2 regions of the Paenibacillus sp. FSL K6-2393 genome follow, and region 2 is predicted to be linked to the other one. Evidence: predicted binding sites of a transcription regulator. Region 2 holds the regulator's gene; the other holds the start of a gene.
The links. The regulator CtsR, encoded in region 2, represses protease genes until heat stress. The targets are predictions, from matches to a motif close to ATGGTCAATAAAGGTCAAACA.
Positions count from the first base shown of each region.

Region 1: a site for CtsR is predicted at 2,852-2,872, ahead of clpP (ATP-dependent Clp endopeptidase proteolytic subunit ClpP). Genes of this name have one in related genera too.

Region 1 is NZ_JBBOCU010000002.1:160,679-170,292, reverse strand. Features, by position in the region: gene gap (type I glyceraldehyde-3-phosphate dehydrogenase) at 144-1,151, opposite strand; gene MHI14_RS27915 (sugar-binding transcriptional regulator) at 1,258-2,283, opposite strand; tRNA gene MHI14_RS27910 (tRNA-Arg) at 2,710-2,784, shown strand; gene clpP (ATP-dependent Clp endopeptidase proteolytic subunit ClpP) at 2,961-3,557, shown strand; gene MHI14_RS27900 (stalk domain-containing protein) at 3,725-4,822, opposite strand; gene MHI14_RS27895 (SIMPL domain-containing protein) at 5,210-5,962, opposite strand; gene MHI14_RS27890 (HPr family phosphocarrier protein) at 6,119-6,388, opposite strand; gene whiA (DNA-binding protein WhiA) at 6,644-7,582, opposite strand; gene MHI14_RS27880 (gluconeogenesis factor YvcK family protein) at 7,589-8,575, opposite strand; gene rapZ (RNase adapter RapZ) at 8,589-9,488, opposite strand; gene MHI14_RS27870 (ROK family glucokinase) at 9,540-9,614, opposite strand, start outside.
Region 2 is NZ_JBBOCU010000001.1:794,502-804,115, forward strand. Features, by position in the region: rRNA gene MHI14_RS03310 (23S ribosomal RNA) at 1-1,993, shown strand, start outside; rRNA gene rrf (5S ribosomal RNA) at 2,069-2,185, shown strand; gene MHI14_RS03320 (GNAT family N-acetyltransferase) at 2,365-3,540, shown strand; gene MHI14_RS03325 (CtsR family transcriptional regulator) at 4,002-4,463, shown strand; gene MHI14_RS03330 (UvrB/UvrC motif-containing protein) at 4,495-5,019, shown strand; gene MHI14_RS03335 (protein arginine kinase) at 5,048-6,118, shown strand; gene MHI14_RS03340 (ATP-dependent Clp protease ATP-binding subunit) at 6,308-8,770, shown strand; gene radA (DNA repair protein RadA) at 9,031-9,614, shown strand, end outside.

The DNA of each region.
Region 1 (9,614 bases), on a different contig from region 2:
CCTCCGCACCCATGTATTTGGTGGACCCATCAAGGGCTGAAATCCCTTGTCAATCCTGGTGTTTTTGAGAAATTTGCAAAATATTGATATATAAAGAGCGGAAACAATATAGCATCTGTTTCCGCTCTATGTTATTGCAGATATTACTTAATCATTTTTGCAAAGTGCTCCAAAGTGCGAACCAATTGTGCAGTGTAGGACATTTCATTGTCATACCAAGCTACAGTTTTAACCAATTGTTGGTCGCCAACAGTCAGAACTTTAGTTTGAGTTGCATCAAACAGGGAACCGAAAGTGATACCTTGGATGTCGGAAGATACGATTTCGTCTTCAGTGTATCCGAAAGTTTGTGGATCGGAAGCTTCTTTCATTACTGCGTTAACTTCTTCAGCAGTAACTTTTTTACCCAGAACTGTTACGAGTTCAGTCAGGGAACCAGTAGCTACTGGTACACGTTGAGCTGCACCATCCAATTTACCTTGCAGTTCTGGAATTACCAGACCGATTGCTTTAGCAGCACCAGTTGTGTTAGGGATGATGTTTTCAGCTGCTGCGCGAGCACGACGGAAGTCACCTTTAGGGTGTGGAGCATCCAACGTGTTTTGGTCGCCAGTGTAAGCATGAATTGTAGTCATCAAACCTTGAACGATTCCGAATTTGTCTTGCAGTGTTTTTGCCATAGGTGCCAGGCAGTTTGTTGTGCAAGATGCGCCGGAGATTACAGTTTCAGTACCGTCGAGGATTTCATGGTTTACGTTGTAAACGATGGTTTTCATGTCGCCAGTAGCTGGTGCGGAGATAACAACTTTCTTAGCTCCACCTTTCAAGTGTTTCTCAGCTGCTTCTTTAGTTGTGAAGAAACCAGTACATTCCAGAACGATATCTACGCCCAGGTCGCCCCAAGGAAGTTCTTCCGGGTTACGGTTAGCCAATACTTTAACTTCTTTGCCGTTCACTTTGAAGAAGCCATCGTGTACTTCAACATCGCCATCGAAGCGACCTTGAGTTGTATCATATTTGAGCAAATGAGCGAGCATTTTAGCGTCAGTCAAGTCGTTGATTGCTACTACCTCGATGCCCTCTACATTTTGAATACGGCGGAATGCCAAGCGTCCAATACGTCCAAAACCGTTAATACCTACTTTAATCATGAGTAAGTTCCTCCCAAGTTTTGATTAATTTTTTATGAAACTTATATATTCAAGACAGACGGTGAAGTCCGTCAAGACAACAATTGTTGTGTTGCAAAGTAAACCCTTATTCCATTTCAGCAACGATGACTTCGGCAGCAGCCTCATCAATAATCAGAATATCTTCCTGACCAAATCGCAACACGGAATGTATAGCAGCAGCTTTGCTTTTGCCACCTGCAATTCCAATCACAACATCGGTTCGTTCAATATCCTGAAGTCGCATACCCAGTGTAAGCATGGTATGTACCACCTTACCCTGATCGTTAAAGTAATAACCGAAAGATTCAGATACGGCTCCTTGCTCCTGAAGTTCATCTATAATCTCCGTCGCAAGTTTACGTCTTGTCGCCATCTCCACGGCATCACCAATTCCATGAATAACAATGCGCGATTGCCGAATCAGCTGCAGAATCTCCTGAACACTGGGGTCCTGGATTAATGATTCATAGGCATGATCACTTAGCAAATCCGGTACATGCAGGAGTTTGTATTGCGCTCCTACCCGTTTTGCCATTGTGGATGCAATCGTATTTGCCTGAATTTCAAGGCTTTCTCCAAGTCCACCGCGTGCCGGTACGAACCAGACACCTTTGAGCGATGTTGGCGGAGTCAGTTGCTCTGCGACTTCGGCCGTTGTTGATCCGCCAGTAACGGCGACAACGTCGTTGTCACTCATGATATTGCCGAGAGCCTTCGCTCCGGCTCTGCCCAGTTCCCTTTTGGCAAATGGAGAAACGTCCGAATCACCAGGAACCACAACTACCTTTTGCAGACCGTAGGCTTGCTTGATGCGCTCTTCCAGCTCGGATAATCCGAACAACTCTTTGGCTACGGGCTCTAACTGCTGCAGCAAATCATACCCTGCCTCGCTGATCTTCATCCCTGCACTGTCAATTTCAATAAGTCCCTGAGCCTTTAACAGATCGGTCTCAGCCCTCAGAACCCGCTCGGTCATCTGCATGGAATTAGCTAACGTTCTCCGTCCGATCACATCCGATAACATGATCTGTTGCAGAATCGTATACCTCTTTTTTAAGATATCCATGAGATCAGGCAGAAGCTGCTTTTGTACTTCTAAAATCGTTCGCATGCTTTCCACTCCCGCAAGTTCTCGTTCTAAGCTCTCTTTCGTGGCCCTAAAACGTCCCGGGTTAACTTTTTAAGTCCCACGTCTATTCTACCTAAAACTGACGTGACATGCAAGTGTTTCAACGTGTTATTTCGACACGTATTCAGCGTTTGTACGCGCCTATTTTCACAATCCTAGACTTCCATGATCAAGGACTAGCTCATACATACCATATATAGAAGAAACGAAAGAATTCCATCTACATATCGCTCAGAAACACATTTCATACGGCATGTCCAAAACCTCTAATAGCATTTACTTAAATGCACTCTTTATCCACTCTTCTTCATCATGATCATTTTTGGGTTAATCCAAACCAATACCACAACGAACTGCTTGCAATTAAATATTTCATGAGCTATAATCAATATTGCTGTCACATAATGTGCGCCCGTGGTCCAATGGATATGACGTAGGCCTCCGAAGCCTGAGATCCAAGTTCGATTCTTGGCGGGCGCGCCATTTTTATTTAACAGCTCATAACCCATTTAACCAATGAAACCGGAAAGGTTTCTTTTTTTTGTAAGTTAGTTTGACTTTCTTTGACTTTTTGTTTGGAATTGTTTATTATGTGGGTAATACGGTAACAGTTTAATTATAAACACCAATAACATTTACATTCCAAGGAGGTTTTTCACGTGAGTTTTATTCCAATGGTCGTTGAACAGAGCAACCGGGGTGAGCGCGCCTACGACATCTACTCCAGATTGCTGAAGGATCGTATTATTTTCCTTGGTAGCGATGTTAATGACGTAGTGGCTAATGCCATTATGGCACAGATGTTGTTCCTGGCTGCGGAAGATCCGGAGAAAGACATTCACTTATACATTAACAGCCCAGGCGGATCGATTACAGCCGGTATGGCCATTTACGATACAATGCAATTCATCAAACCGGATGTATCTACCATCTGTGTAGGTATGGCGGCTTCCATGGGCGCATTCTTGCTGAATGCCGGTGCAAAAGGTAAACGTTTTGCGTTGCCTAACAGTGAGATCATGATTCACCAACCACTTGGTGGTGCTCAAGGTCAAGCTTCAGACATCGAAATTCGTGCTCGCCGCATCCTGAAAATGCGTGATACCTTGAACCGCATCATCTCTGAGCGTTCAGGTCAACCGCTTGAGCGGATTGAGAAAGATACAGATCGTGACTACTTCATGAGCGCTGCTGAAGCTGCCGATTACGGTATCATTGATAAAGTTATTGAAAACGTAGGTTCCCAAGGTATCTAAGTGTGACGTAGACCACGGTCTACGCGTTGACATAATAACACCTAACGTAATCAGCAACACCTCATTGTGTTGTCTATACGAGAAGAAGCCCACATCATAATCATGATGTGGGCTTCTTTTTTTCATTTTATAAGAAAGATAACTGATCAGTGCACAATAATGATTCTTTATTTGGTTCCCGTTACATTGCTAAATGGTTCTGTGCCTTTAGGGAGAATCTCTTTATACGTAAATGGCATTTCAGGGAATCCCTCTGCGTACGCCGTATACTCATACAGCTGGAAGAACACAACCACACCCGTTGGTGTCACATAGAAATCCTGATCTTTATTGAACCCTTTATACCCATCAAGGTATCCACCGCGGGCTTTCAGTTGCTCGCCCACTTTTTTACCCAACGTTTCGCGCATGGTTTTATTATTTTGCAGCACATCATCTAACGTGAGCTCCTTGCCTGTGTCCAGTGCAAAGGTGTGGCCCGTACGGTATGTCATACCATGAGCGCCAGCATAATCTTCGTATCGTTGTGTAATAAGTCCCAACACGCCTTTTTCATTGTACGTCACTACATAAGAGCTCTCAAATGCATATGGACGGTTGGCTGTTGCACCGCCGAATTCAGATGTCTGTTTCTTGAAGTCAGCTACATAAGCATCCACTTCGTCTTTGAGCACTTTGTTGATCGCCGCTTCAGCTTCTTTGCTGGCAAGTCCACTCACCTGTGGATATTGAACATCTACTTCAGCGTTTTTCACAGTGACATTAACTGTTGCCGCTTTAATTTTCACGTTATTTTGTTTCACCTTGCTAAGTGTCAACGTTTTGGTTTTGCCATCCCAATTCCCCTGTACACCCAGATAATCTCTCATTGCCGAGAATGGAATATACAATCGACCCTGAATCAATTTCGCTTCCACCTGAGGGTAATATCCGTTAATATAAACGTTTGGCTGTCCATCCATCAGGCTAACGGTCATCGCATTGTTGGCTGCTGTTACCGTATATGACTTGGTTTTTGCATCATATTTCAGGGTTCCACCTGCCACATCTTTAACTGCCGTAAGAGAAACCCAAGTTGAGCCACCTTGAAGAAGTCCTTTTTGAGTCAGTGTTTTTCCACCCGATTTCAGAGTTACCTCAGCCGGGGTTGTCACTTTCGAGGATACCGATGCTGCCTGAACCGAACTATCCTGCCATACCGAACCGCTACCTACAATAATTCCTGCTGCAAGCAATGCACTTGTCCATTTTTTCCATGATGTCATATATAAAACTCCTCTCTGAATTCACAATTAGGGATCATTGCGTATGTAATCCTGATCTGATCGCATATCTCATACGCTCACCTCTCTATTATAATTAACCCGATTTCGGAAAGGTTTACAGCTCGAGTTACAATGTTGATGAATATCAGACCGAAAATATAAGGGGATATGACCTTTTTGTCACGAACAACTATACAAAAAAGATACCAATAACCAGCATTTCATGTAGCTTCAAAAGGTACCCTCTTCTCCAACTTCATCAAAGTTTGCTTTTCCAACAAAAAAAGACTCTGTCCACAGGACAAAGTCTTTGTCATTATTTCGTTGTACCCCTTCAAATGACTCATGAAAAGGTTACTTGAGTTTACAATCCTAGTTCACTCTTGTTTATTTCATTTCATACGTGATATTCAGGATTGTGCTTACTTTAACCTGGCCTGTTTCAATCTCAGTGCCACCTGCTGTATCTTGTGCTTTGGACATCAACGCCTCACTTGCATAGAATACAGGCACATTGGCATCACCTTGGCTCACGGAAAGAACAGCACCGAGTTGACGTTTAACTGCTTTTGCAATGGCGCCAGCTTTCACATCTGCATTGGCAACAGCTTTCTCAATCACTTGGGACTCATAACTTTCCGGATTTTCTACAGTAAAGCGCACGTTTTCAATGTTGTTGGCACCTGCCCCCGAAGCAGCATCGAGCAACTCGCCGATCTTATCCATCTCACGATATGTGACAGTCAGCGTATGATGCGCTGTGTATCCTTTAATTTGTTGTCCGTCTTTTTCGCTATACGTATAGTTGGGTTGTACAGAGAACTGACTCGTTTGAATGTCGTCTGCACTGATCTTCCACGTATTCTTCAGCAAGTTGGATACCTTTTGAACTTTCGCAGCATTCGCTTTTTGAGCAGATGCAGCTGTCTCTGCAGTACTGTTCACACCAATGGATAGATAAGCGATATCAGGTTTCACCTGAATCTCACCTTTACCCACAACATTAATCACGTTCTGTTGTACTCCCTGAACCTCTGCAGCGTAAGCATAGTTACCTGGTGCAACCCATGCCGTTCCTCCAACAAGCAACGTACTTGCCACCAGCACCGCACCAAACGGTTTCATCCATTGTTTACCCATCACGATAGCCTCCTTATGTGTTAACATCTCATACTTTAATCGATTTGATACCTTAACAGACGGGACAAATTCCATAATGTTGCACTTGACGATAGCAAATACGTCAATAACGCAAAAAAGCCCCTTTCGGGACTTCTTCATTGGATTGATCATATCTTATTGGTTTTCGAGCTCTTCCTTGCTTACCAGACTAACTAAAGCGTTTACAGCCTGTTCGGCATCCGCGCCTTCTGCACTAATCTGGATTTCCGTACCTGTGCTAATTGCAAGGCTCATGATCCCCATGATACTTTTTGCATTAACTTTTTTGTCGTCCTTCTCGACGAACACTTCAGACGAGTACTTATTCGCTTCTTGAACGAACAGTGCCGCAGGTCTGGCATGGAGACCCGTTTTCAAACGGACAACTACCGGGTGCTTTGTCATGGAAACTTACCCCCTATTATGAAATCTGGACATTAAATACACAATTATATTTATACAACATTATACCATTAACCCGTGCAGGACACTAGAAGAAAAAACTCAGGGTGCTTTAGAGGACATTATCTTGCCCTAATTTCATCTTTTGCACAGCGCATCCAATGACCTAAGTAAGTTCCCTAGGTCCTTAACGGTTGACTTTCCCGGCCTTTCTGTTCAGCAGAAACAGCCGACCTTGTTACTTTACCCTACTCCGTCTTAACCATAACGTTCTGTGCGTACTTTCTCAGCCAGCTCATCAATTTTACGAAGCCGATGGTTCACTCCTGACTTGCTAACTGTACCTTTAAGGAGTTCGCCTACTTCTTTCAAATTGATATCTGGATGAGCGAGTCGAACCTCCGCCACCTCGCGAAGTTTCTCAGGCAACGATTCCAGACCAACTTCCTTTTGTAACAACCGAATATTATCGATTTGTCTTACCGCCGCTCCAATCGTTTTATTCAGGTTGGCGGTCTCACAATTGACAATCCGGTTAACTGAGTTACGCATATCACGCATAATTCGTACATCTTCAAACTTGAACAAGGCCTGATGAGCACCAATGATGCTGAGCAGCTCAATGATTTTCTCGCCTTCCTTAATGTATAGGATGAATCCTTTTTTCCGTTCTATGCACCGGGCATTCAGATGAAATTCATTGGCCAGGTCAACCAGTGCCTGACAGTGCTCTTCATACATGGACGCAATCTCCAGATGGTACGAGGAACCTTCCGGATTATTAACCGATCCACCGGCCAGAAATGCACCGCGAAGATAGGCACGTTTACAACAGTTCTGCTGAAATAACTCCGTATTAATTCCTGGCGTAAACAGAAAACCTTCCGATACAATATGAAGACTGTTGAGAATCTCTTGTACCATGGTTGGAATTCGAACAATATATACATTGTTCTTTTTCAGCCGCATTTTTTTGCGGACCAGTAGTTCCGTATGCACTTGAAAATGCTTTTTAAGCAGAGAGTATGCCCGTCTTGCAATGGCGGCATTCTCCGTCGAAATATCCAAGATCACTTTTTTATTCGATAACTGCACTGCACCAAGCATACGGATGAGGGCTGAAAGTTCCGCCTTTTCGCAGCACGGTTCGCTCTCGATCATGGTTAACTCTTTTTTGGTCTGTGCTGCAAACGACATGGGACTTCACCTCTTCCGTAACATCCAATTTTGTACCAGTTGGTAGATGTGATGACTTAACTTGTCGGCATCATGACGCAGATAGGTTTTGAACAGAACAAGGGTATCTGCAACCACCTGATAGCCGGCACTTTCCAGTACATTCATATCCAGGACAACCGGTTTTGCTCCTTTTTCCGCATACTTATTCTGCACTTGCAGCGGAATATCACCATTATTTACGATAACATAGTCGAAGAGCTGATGACCTATATGCTCGTGTACCGCCTTAAGGTGGTCACTTACCGTATAGTTATCCGTTTCTCCCGGCTGTGTCATAACATTACAGATAAACATCTTCACCGCATCAGCCTCTACCACAGCTTCTGCAAGCTTAGGTACGAGCAGATTGGGAAGGATGCTTGTATAGAGGCTGCCTGGCCCGATCAGAATGGCGTCAGCTTGACGAATGGCCTCTACTGCCTCTGGCAACGGCTCCACGTGATCCGGTTCAAGGAAAACACGTTTGATGCGTCCACCCGCCTCAGGGATTTTGGACTCACCTGTAATAATTGTCCCATCTTCCATCTCGGCATGCAACACAACGGCCTGGCCTGCGGCTGGTAATACCTCACCTCGAACGGCAAACACGCGGCTAAGCTCCCGCACTGCGGTCACAAAGTCGCCCGAAATATCCGTCATTGCAGCCAAAATCAAATTCCCCAAGCTGTGGCCTGCAAGCCCCGCGCCTGTATTGAAACGGTACTTCAACATATCTGAAAGCAATGGTTCTACATCAGCCAGTGCCGTAAGCACGTTGCGAATGTCACCCGGAGGCGGCATTTGTAGCTCATTGCGCAGGATGCCTGAACTTCCACCGTCATCTGCAACTGTGACGATGGCCGTGATATCCAGCGGCTTCTCTTTCAAACCGCGTAACATCACGGATAATCCGGTTCCGCCGCCCATTACAACTATTCTCGGACGTTCTCTTCGTGGTCCGGCCTCTTTCATCCCTTCACCCTCTTCAATGACGGTCCCGGTCAGCGTCGCGATGGCTCACGGTGACAGCTTCTGTCTCGCTGCTTCCCAACATCTTGCCCAAATATTCCGATATTGCTACCGAACGATGCTTGCCTCCGGTACAGCCGATTCCAATAATAACCTGGCTTTTGCCTTCCTTCCGGTATTGCGGAATCAGGAAATGCAGCATATCCAGCAGCTTGGTCAGAAACGCCTGTGTCTCTGGCCACTTCATAACATATTCGTACACATCACTATTCTGTCCCGTATTCGGTCGCAAATGCTCAATATAATGCGGATTCGGTAAAAAACGTACATCAAACACCAGATCAGCATCAATCGGAATGCCATACTTGAATCCAAACGACGTAATATTCACCGACAACATTTGGCTTTCCAGATGAGAAAAGCGGGATATGATGCGTTCTTTCAGTTGAGCAGGCTTCATTGTACTTGTATTCAGTACCTGAGTCGCAGAGTTTTTGAGTTCCTCCAACATCTTGCGTTCCAGTCGGATGCCGTCCAGCGGCATGCCCTCAGGAGCCAGCGGATGTCTGCGCCTGCTTTCTTTGTAACGCTGAACAAGGACAGAATCTGTAGCATCCAGGAATAAAATTTCGCAATGAATGGTAAAATGATCTTTAATATAGTTCAAAGACTCGGACAGAGCCGTAAAGAATTCACGCCCGCGCAGATCGATAACCAATGCAACCTTACCAATCTTGCCGTTTGACTGTTCAATTAGTTCCGCAAATTTCGGAATCAATACCGGTGGCAGATTATCCACACAGAAGAAACCCAGATCCTCCAGGCTTTGTACTGCAATGGTTTTACCTGCCCCGGACATGCCCGTAATGATAATGAGCGTGGCGCCTGTGCCTGGTGAGCCTTCACCTTCAAGCATAAATGTCCCCTCCTTATCATATTGCTGTCTTCATATATTGTTACGAGGTTACTAGGAACGCAAGAGAAGACCTGCCGCACCCACAATACCTGCATTATTACCAAGTGTAGCTTCCAGAATCTGAAC
Region 2 (9,614 bases):
CAAGGGTTACCAAGCTCAGTCAAACTCCGAATGCCATAGACTTACTTCCGGGAGTCAGACAGTGAGTGCTAAGATCCATTGTCAAAAGGGAAACAGCCCAGACCATCAGCTAAGGTCCCCAAGTGTGTGTTAAGTGGGAAAGGATGTGGAGTTGCACAGACAACCAGGATGTTGGCTTAGAAGCAGCCACCATTGAAAGAGTGCGTAATAGCTCACTGGTCGAGTGACTCTGCGCCGAAAATGTAACGGGGCTAAACACACCACCGAAGCTATGGCTTGATGCTTTGCATCAGGGGTAGGGGAGCGTTGTATAAGGGTTGAAGGTGTACCGTAAGGAGCGCTGGACATTATACAAGTGAGAATGCCGGTATGAGTAACGAAAAGATCAGTGAGAATCTGATCCGCCGAAAGCCTAAGGGTTCCTGAGGAAGGCTCGTCCGCTCAGGGTAAGTCGGGACCTAAGGCGAGGCCGAAAGGCGTAGTCGAAGGACAACAGGTCGAAATTCCTGTACCACCGTAAGCCGTTATGAGCAATGGGGGGACGCAGTAGGGTAGTGACGCGGACTGATGGATGTCCGTCTAAGCAGTGAGGCTGATGTGTAGGCAAATCCGCACATCATTAAGGCTGAGCTGTGATGGGGAGCGAAAATTATAGTAGCGAAGGTCATGATCTCACACTGCCAAGAAAAGCCTCTAGCCAGGTGAAGGTGCCCGTACCGCAAACCGACACAGGTAGGCGAGAAGAGTATTCTAAGGCGCGCGGAAGAACTCTCGTTAAGGAACTCGGCAAAATGACCCCGTAACTTCGGGAGAAGGGGTGCCCCGGTAGTGTGAATAGCACGAGGGGGCCGCAGTGAAAAGGCCCAAGCGACTGTTTAGCAAAAACACAGGTCTGTGCGAAGCCGTAAGGCGAAGTATACGGGCTGACGCCTGCCCGGTGCTGGAAGGTTAAGGGGAGTGGTTAGGGAGCAATCCCGAAGCTGTGAACCGAAGCCCCAGTAAACGGCGGCCGTAACTATAACGGTCCTAAGGTAGCGAAATTCCTTGTCAGGTAAATTCTGACCCGCACGAATGGCGTAACGACTTGGGCGCTGTCTCAACGAGAGATCCGGTGAAATTTTAATACCTGTGAAGATGCAGGTTACCCGCGACAAGACGGAAAGACCCCATGGAGCTTTACTGCAGCTTGATATTGAATTTGGGTACGATCTGTACAGGATAGGTGGGAGCCTTTGAAACGTGAGCGCCAGCTTGCGTGGAGGCAACGTTGGGATACCACCCTGATCGTATCTAGGTTCTAACCTGGTACCGTAATCCGGTGCGGGGACAGTGTCAGGTGGGCAGTTTGACTGGGGCGGTCGCCTCCTAAAGAGTAACGGAGGCGCCCAAAGGTTCCCTCAGAATGGTTGGAAATCATTCGAAGAGTGCAAAGGCATAAGGGAGCTTGACTGCGAGACCTACAAGTCGAGCAGGGACGAAAGTCGGGCTTAGTGATCCGGTGGTACCGCATGGAAGGGCCATCGCTCAACGGATAAAAGCTACCCTGGGGATAACAGGCTTATCTCCCCCAAGAGTCCACATCGACGGGGAGGTTTGGCACCTCGATGTCGGCTCATCGCATCCTGGGGCTGAAGTAGGTCCCAAGGGTTGGGCTGTTCGCCCATTAAAGCGGTACGCGAGCTGGGTTCAGAACGTCGTGAGACAGTTCGGTCCCTATCTGTCGTGGGCGTAGGAAATTTGAGAGGAGCTGTCCTTAGTACGAGAGGACCGGGATGGACGTACCGCTGGTGTACCAGTTGTTCCGCCAGGAGCACCGCTGGGTAGCTATGTACGGACGGGATAAACGCTGAAAGCATCTAAGCGTGAAGCCCCCCTCAAGATGAGATTTCCCAGTATGTAAGACCCCTTGAAGACGACGAGGTAGATAGGCTGGGGGTGGAAGTGCAGCAATGCATGGAGCTGACCAGTACTAATCGGTCGAGGGCTTATCCAATAGCAAGTGATAATTCGCATGTTTCGTTTCGAATCTAGTTTTCAGAGAACAACACTCTGAAATGTAAGCTACGCGTTTGGTGGCGATGGCGGAGGGGTTCCACACGTACCCATCCCGAACACGACCGTTAAGCCCTCTAGCGCCGATGGTACTTGGACCGCAGGGTCCTGGGAGAGTAGGACGCCGCCAAGCGAAGAACCACTGCCGATGTTATTCGGTGGTGGTTTTTATTTGTTTATTTAAGGGGATGCGTAAGCATCTCTTATTTGACTTTGTAAGAATCCTCTGACACACTCTAAGGGGTACATATATCACATATCAGGCCATGATTTGGATTGATAATAACTCTAGCGAATGGGGTGTAGGACGACATGGAAATTCAGAAATTGACGGTAGATGATTTTGAACCGGCTATGGCACTCTCCGAATATGCTTTTCAGGTGGTAATGAGTGAGGAACAAAAAGAAAAACGGCGGAGTCAATTTTCGTCACAGGATATATGGGGTGTATATGAGGACGGGCAGCTAGGAGCCAAACTTCACATAATCCCTTTTCAAACCTATATTCATGGCAGATCGTTCGAGATGGGCGGTATTGCAGGTGTAGCCACCTGGCCAGAGTATAGACGCAAAGGCTGGGTAGCGGGTCTGCTGAAGCATGCATTGGAAGAAATGAATCGTAACAAACAAAGTATATCGTTCTTGCATCCATTCTCTTTTGGTTTCTATCGGAAGTATGGATGGGAGACTTATGTTGAATTTAAACGTTATAAAGTACCTACAGCTCATTTGCCTCTGAAAAAGGCGACACCTGGAACGATTCGGCGTGGGGATCCAGGTCTCAGCATATTAAAGGAAGTATACAGTGCTTATGCTGAGCGTTATAACGGAACTCTGGTTCGGGATGATGCAAGGTGGGAGAATTCAGTTCTTGTTAATGGGACCAGCCAGAAGGCTGTATATTACGATGAAGCTGATGCAGCACAAGGTTATCTTTTATATGAGGTTAAGGAAAATAAGTTTACCATTAAAGAGATCATCTATCTGAATGAAGAGGCTAGGCAAGGGCTGTGGACCTTCATTGCTAACCATGATTCCATGATTCAGGAAGTTACGTTGCAGGCACCAGCCAGTGATACGCTTGCTTTCCAATTGGATAACCCACGGATTCAGCAAGAAATCGTACCTTATTTTATGGCGCGTATCGTTAGTGTAGAGCAGTTTATATCCCAGTATCCATTTGCAAGCCAGGACTCACCGGTGCAGATTGTTCTACAGGTAGAGGATACCCACGCTCCGTGGAATGAAGGAGTATGGCAATTAAACGTAGCGATGAATGGAACAGCGTCCATATGGAAAACTTCAGAACCAATTACTGATGATCAGACCATTAAGGTGGATATTCAATCCCTTACCGCAGTGCTGATGGGGTATCGCAGACCAACGGAAATGGCACGGATCGGAAGAATTCACGGACCAGAAGCAGCAATTAAGGCTTTGGAACAAGCGATTCCTGAACGGGAAACCTATTTGCTCGATTTCTTCTGATGACTATTCCCACTGCTCCATTTAACTTGATTAGCTTATATAGAAATATGGCGTGATCGAAAGACAAATGGACTTCTCCAGCAATTTTGGGGAGGTTTTTTTGTGTCTGGGGAATATTTCGTGTAAAATCGTAAAAAATGAATAGTGACCCCACTTGGCAAAACCACAAAATATGCTATAATGGTTATAAAGTCAAAGAAAGTCAAAGTCAACTAAAGGTTTAATACTTAAGTAGCTTTCTTTCAACAATCTGATGCATGATCGCCAATATACGGGATTCATCTCATCGGAGGATCAAGGGAATATTAAAGGACCTTCGTGCTTCCTTCGCTCTCCTGTTGATACCTGTGGAAGCAAGATTCGCTGTTTTCCTGATTGGTTAAATGGGTAGAGAAGGTGTACTCTGTGGGGGCGTGTGGGTCCTTATTGACTTAACGTTTCAGACAGTGGAGGATGATTGGATGCGTAATATCTCTGATATTATCGAACGATATCTGAAGAGTATTTTGCATGAAAGTCCCGAAGGAATGGTTGAAATTCAGCGTAATGATCTGGCAGATCAATTCTCATGTGTACCTTCCCAGATCAATTATGTCATCAGCACACGTTTTACACTCGAGAAGGGATACCTGGTAGAGAGTAAACGCGGCGGTGGTGGTTATGTTCGCATACAGCGCATTGAATTACCGGCCCAATCAGCTCTGCATAATCATTTGCACCATAGTATTGGTGAAGAGATCGGGCAGACAGCTGCCGAAGGTTTGATCTATCAATTGGAAGAAGCACGCTTCTTGAGCAAGCGGGAAGCCGGGTTGATGCGAGCTGCTGTATCTAGAGAGGTTATATTAGTCAAACTTCCTTACCGGGATCAAATTCGTGCCAGAATGTTGAAGGCGATGTTAATATCTTTGCTCGGTAAATGAAAACTATCGGGGTCAAAGGAGGTACATCAATATGCTGTGCCAAGAATGCAATAAACGTCCGGCGACACTTCATTTTACGAAAATCGTAAATGGAGAGAAGACGGAATTCCATATTTGTGAGTCATGTGCCCGTGAAAAAGGGGAAATGATCCCTGGAACAGCAGGCGGGTTTTCCATTCACAACTTGTTGTCCGGATTGCTTGATTTTGATCCAGCCAGCAAAAGTGGATCGGCAGGAACACCACCTGCAAAAGCACTTCAGTGTGAAGAGTGTGGTATGACGTACTCACAATTCAGCAAGATAGGCCGATTTGGCTGCAGTTCATGTTATAAATATTTTGACAGCCGTCTGGACCCTTTGTTCAAGCGGGTTCATGGTAGTACGTCCCATGTAGGCAAAGTGCCTGCACGAGCTGGTGGTCGCATCAAGGTGAAACGGCAAATCGCTGATCTGAAGCGTGAGCTCCAGGAGAGCATCGCGCAAGAGGAATTTGAAGAGGCGGCTCAGATCCGTGACCAGATCAGAGGACTTGAAAAAGGAATAGCTCAGGAGTAAAGTTTGTCATGAGTAGGAGGGATGCGTAATGCCTAATCTGCGCTTTACAGAGAAGGCGCTCAGCGACTGGATGCGCAGTGATGCGGCTGATTCCGAAATTGTCATTAGCAGCCGTGTCCGGATTGCACGCAACCTTCAGCATGTTCCGTTTCCGATGCTGGCTTCCAATGAGCAATCGGAAGAGGTGCTGAATAAGCTGAGCGAAGTACTTCAATACGATGACGTTCATGCCTTTGGGGATTTTCATACGTTGGATCTGATCGATATTGACGAACTCGACAAACGGGTGCTGGTGGAGAAACATCTCATCAGTCCAAGTCTTGCGAATGAATCCAGGAATGGTGCGGTTATTCTCAGTGAGGATGAGTCGGTCAGTATTATGATTAATGAAGAGGATCATCTTCGTATCCAGTGCCTCTATCCGGGGTTCCAGGTGAAAGAAGCCTGGGAGAAAGCTTCCGCAATAGATGATGCTTTTGAAGCGCACGTGGACTATGCTTTTGATGATCGCAGAGGATACTTAACCAGTTGTCCTACCAATGTAGGTACAGGTGTTAGAGCATCGGTTATGATGCACTTGCCTGCCCTAGTGATGACGCAACAGATAGGCCGTATTCTAACCGCAGTTTCCCAAGTGGGATTAACTGTAAGGGGGATATATGGTGAAGGCAGTGAGGCGATGGGTAACCTGTTCCAGATCTCGAACCAGATTACATTGGGACAGACCGAACAGGAAGTCATCGAGAACCTGCATGGTGTTGTATTACAGATGATAGGTCATGAGCGTACAGCCAGAGAACGGTTAATTACCGACTCCAGACTTCGGATTACGGATCGTGTCATGCGTTCTTACGGCATATTGTCTCATGCAGCTATTGTTGATTCCAAGGAAGCTGCACAGCGCTTATCGGATGTACGCCTTGGCGTGGATCTCGGCTTACTGGATGGATTGTCCATCACGGTAATGAATGAGTTGAATGTGATGACACAGCCGGGATTTTTGCAGAAAACATTCGGGGAAGATATGCGCACAGATGAGCGTGACATCTATCGTGCTCAGTTGATTCGTGATACGATCAATGCAGCGAAGCAGTCCTAGCTTAGCCTGATATTGTATTGAATTATGGTTTCATGCCGCATTGCGGCTTTTATATAATAAATAAGGCATGTACGAATGCCAAATGACTTTATTCGCAGCACGGCTGCAAACAAAAATGATATGAAGAATACGACGGTTATTTTATTACATGACCCTCGTTTTATCCAAAACCATGGAGGTGCAGGAGATATGATGTTTGGAAGATTTACGGAACGGGCCCAAAAGGTGCTCGCACTCGCGCAGGAAGAAGCTGTCCGTCTCGGTCATAATAACATCGGTACTGAGCATATTTTGCTCGGCCTCATTCGTGAAGGCGAAGGCATCGCTGCCAAAGCACTGATCGGCCTGGGACTCGGATTGGAAAAAATTCAGGATGAAGTAGAAACGCTGATTGGCCGTGGCCAAGAGCAACCTACCAACATTGCATATACGCCACGTGCGAAAAAAGTAATTGAACTGTCTATGGATGAAGCTCGTAAATTGGGCCATACCTATGTAGGCACAGAGCATATCCTGCTCGGATTGATTCGTGAAGGCGAGGGTGTTGCAGCACGTGTGCTCAATAACCTGGGTATCAGCCTGAACAAAGCACGTCAACAAGTGTTACAGTTGCTTGGCAGCAGTGAAGCTGTATCCAGTCATAATGGAACACCTGCCAATGTCAGCACACCAACACTGGACAGTCTGGCACGTGACCTCACGGCTTACGCCAGAGAGAATAACCTTGACCCAGTCATTGGGCGTAGCAAAGAAATTGAGCGTGTCATCCAAGTGCTCAGCCGTCGTACCAAGAACAACCCGGTATTGATCGGTGAGCCAGGTGTAGGTAAAACAGCGATTGCTGAAGGCCTTGCACAAAAAATCATTGCAAATGAGATTCCGGAAACATTGCGCGACAAACGTGTAATGACCCTGGATATGGGTTCAGTAGTCGCTGGAACCAAATATCGTGGTGAGTTCGAAGATCGTCTGAAAAAAATCATGGATGAGATTCGCCAAGCAGGTAACATTGTCCTGTTTATCGACGAATTGCATACTTTGATTGGTGCAGGCGGAGCTGAAGGTGCCATCGATGCTTCTAACATTTTGAAACCGGCTCTGGCCCGTGGAGAACTGCAATGTATCGGTGCGACAACACTGGATGAATATCGTAAATACATCGAGAAGGATGCAGCGCTTGAGCGTCGTTTCCAACCGATTACTGTAGATCAGCCTTCTCCGGAAGAAGCGATTCAAATTTTGCATGGCTTGCGTGACCGTTATGAAGCGCATCACCGCGTGAAAATTACGGACGAAGCGATTGTACAGGCGGTTAAACTGTCTGACCGTTACATCACAGACCGTTTCCTGCCAGACAAAGCGATTGACCTGATTGATGAGGCGGGTTCCAAAGTAAGATTGAACTCTTACACGATCCCACCAAACCTGAAACAACTGGAAAGCCGTCTGGAAGATATCCGTAAAGAAAAAGACGCTGCAGTTCAAAGCCAGGAGTTCGAAAAAGCCGCAGCGCTTCGTGATACGGAACAAAAAATCCGTGAAGAGCTGGATGTAACGAAGAATCAGTGGAAAGAAAAACAAGGTCGCACGGATTCTGAAGTAACACCTGAGGATATTGCACAAGTGGTAGCCAACTGGACAGGAATTCCGGTGAACAAGCTGAAAGAAGAAGAGACACAACGCCTGATGAATCTGGAATCGATTCTTCATGAACGTGTCATTGGCCAGGATGAGGCTGTGAAATCGGTCAGCCGTGCGGTTCGTCGTGCTCGTGCGGGACTTAAAGATCCAAAACGTCCGATGGGTTCATTCATCTTCCTCGGTCCTACTGGGGTAGGTAAAACAGAACTTGCTCGTGCTCTGGCTGAAGCAATGTTCGGTGATGAAAATGCAGTAATCCGGATTGATATGTCTGAGTATGGCGAGAAACATTCAACTTCCCGACTCGTCGGAGCGCCTCCAGGATATGTTGGATACGAAGAAGGTGGTCAGCTGACAGAGAAAGTTCGTCGCAAACCATACTCCGTAGTCCTGCTTGATGAGATCGAGAAAGCACACCCAGAAGTATTTAATATCTTGCTGCAAGTGCTTGAAGATGGTCGTCTGACAGATTCCAAAGGTCGCGTTGTTGACTTCCGGAATACGCTGATTATCCTGACATCCAACGTGGGTGCCGAAGCGATCAAACGTAACTCTACACTTGGCTTCACAGCGGTTGTGGATGCAGGTGCGGATTACGATAACATGAAGGGTAAAGTTATGGATGAGCTGAAGAAAAGCTTCCGTCCAGAGTTCCTTAACCGGATTGATGAAATTATCGTATTCCACTCTCTGGAACAGAAACACATTGCAGAGATTGTTACCCTCATGAGTGAGGAACTTCGCAAACGGCTGCGTGAATACGAAGTTGACTTCGAACTCACCGACAATGCGAAGGACTTCCTTGCCAAAGCCGGCTTTGATCCAGCTTACGGTGCACGTCCGCTTCGTCGGGCAATTCAGAAGCATATCGAGGACAAATTGTCTGAAGAGTTGCTCACAGGTAACGTAACCAAAGGGGATTCATTGCTCATCGACGAAGAGAACGGTGCACTGTCTGTTACGAAAAAAGACGTGGTTGTTCCTTCGAATGAGGAAATCGAAACCAAATAATATACAGCAAGCACTGGAGTTAAACTTCAGCTTGTATTAATCCTTAATCCTTCTCGGCTTCGGCCGGGGAGGATTTTTTGCACTTTGGACAGAAGACGGACATGATTATGTCAGGAACATGTGTAAAGTTTGCGATAATCCTTTACGAAAAATCTCAAACAATGGTAAACTTTTAGTAACCCTGCACGTCAGGGAGTTTGGGTGAAATTCGTCGAATAATGCAAAATGCTGTTATAAAACTAAATTATAGGAGTGCTGAAGTGGCCAAAGTTAAAACCAAGTTTCAATGTACGGAATGCGGCTATGAAGCCCCCAAGTGGTACGGTAAGTGTCCGGGTTGTCAGTCATGGAATTCAATGGTGGAAGAGACAGAGACGGTGGTCAAAACACAAGGGAGAAATTCTCCTCTGTTTGACAGTAAAGATAAACCGCTTCCTATCATAGATATAGATAGCGGTCAGGAACCGCGTGTACAGACTGGAATCGGAGAGTTGAACCGGGTATTGGGTGGCGGAATCGTTCCAGGTTCACTCGTTCTGGTGGGCGGAGATCCGGGTATCGGTAAATCAACGTTGATGTTGCAGACGTCTCATGCTTTGACGCACTCGGGTTTGCGTGTGTTATATGTTTCCGGTGAGGAATCAGTCAAGCAAACCAAATTGCGGGCAGACCGTCTCGGGGCACTCTCTGCCGAGTTGTATGTGTTGTGTGAAACCAATATGGAACGTGTAGAGGAAGCGGTGGATCAGATCCAGCCGCATTTTCTTGTCATCGACTCCATTCAGACGGTATATCTTCCCGAAGTTACCAGTGCGCCGGGTAGTGTAGCACAGGTAAGGGAATG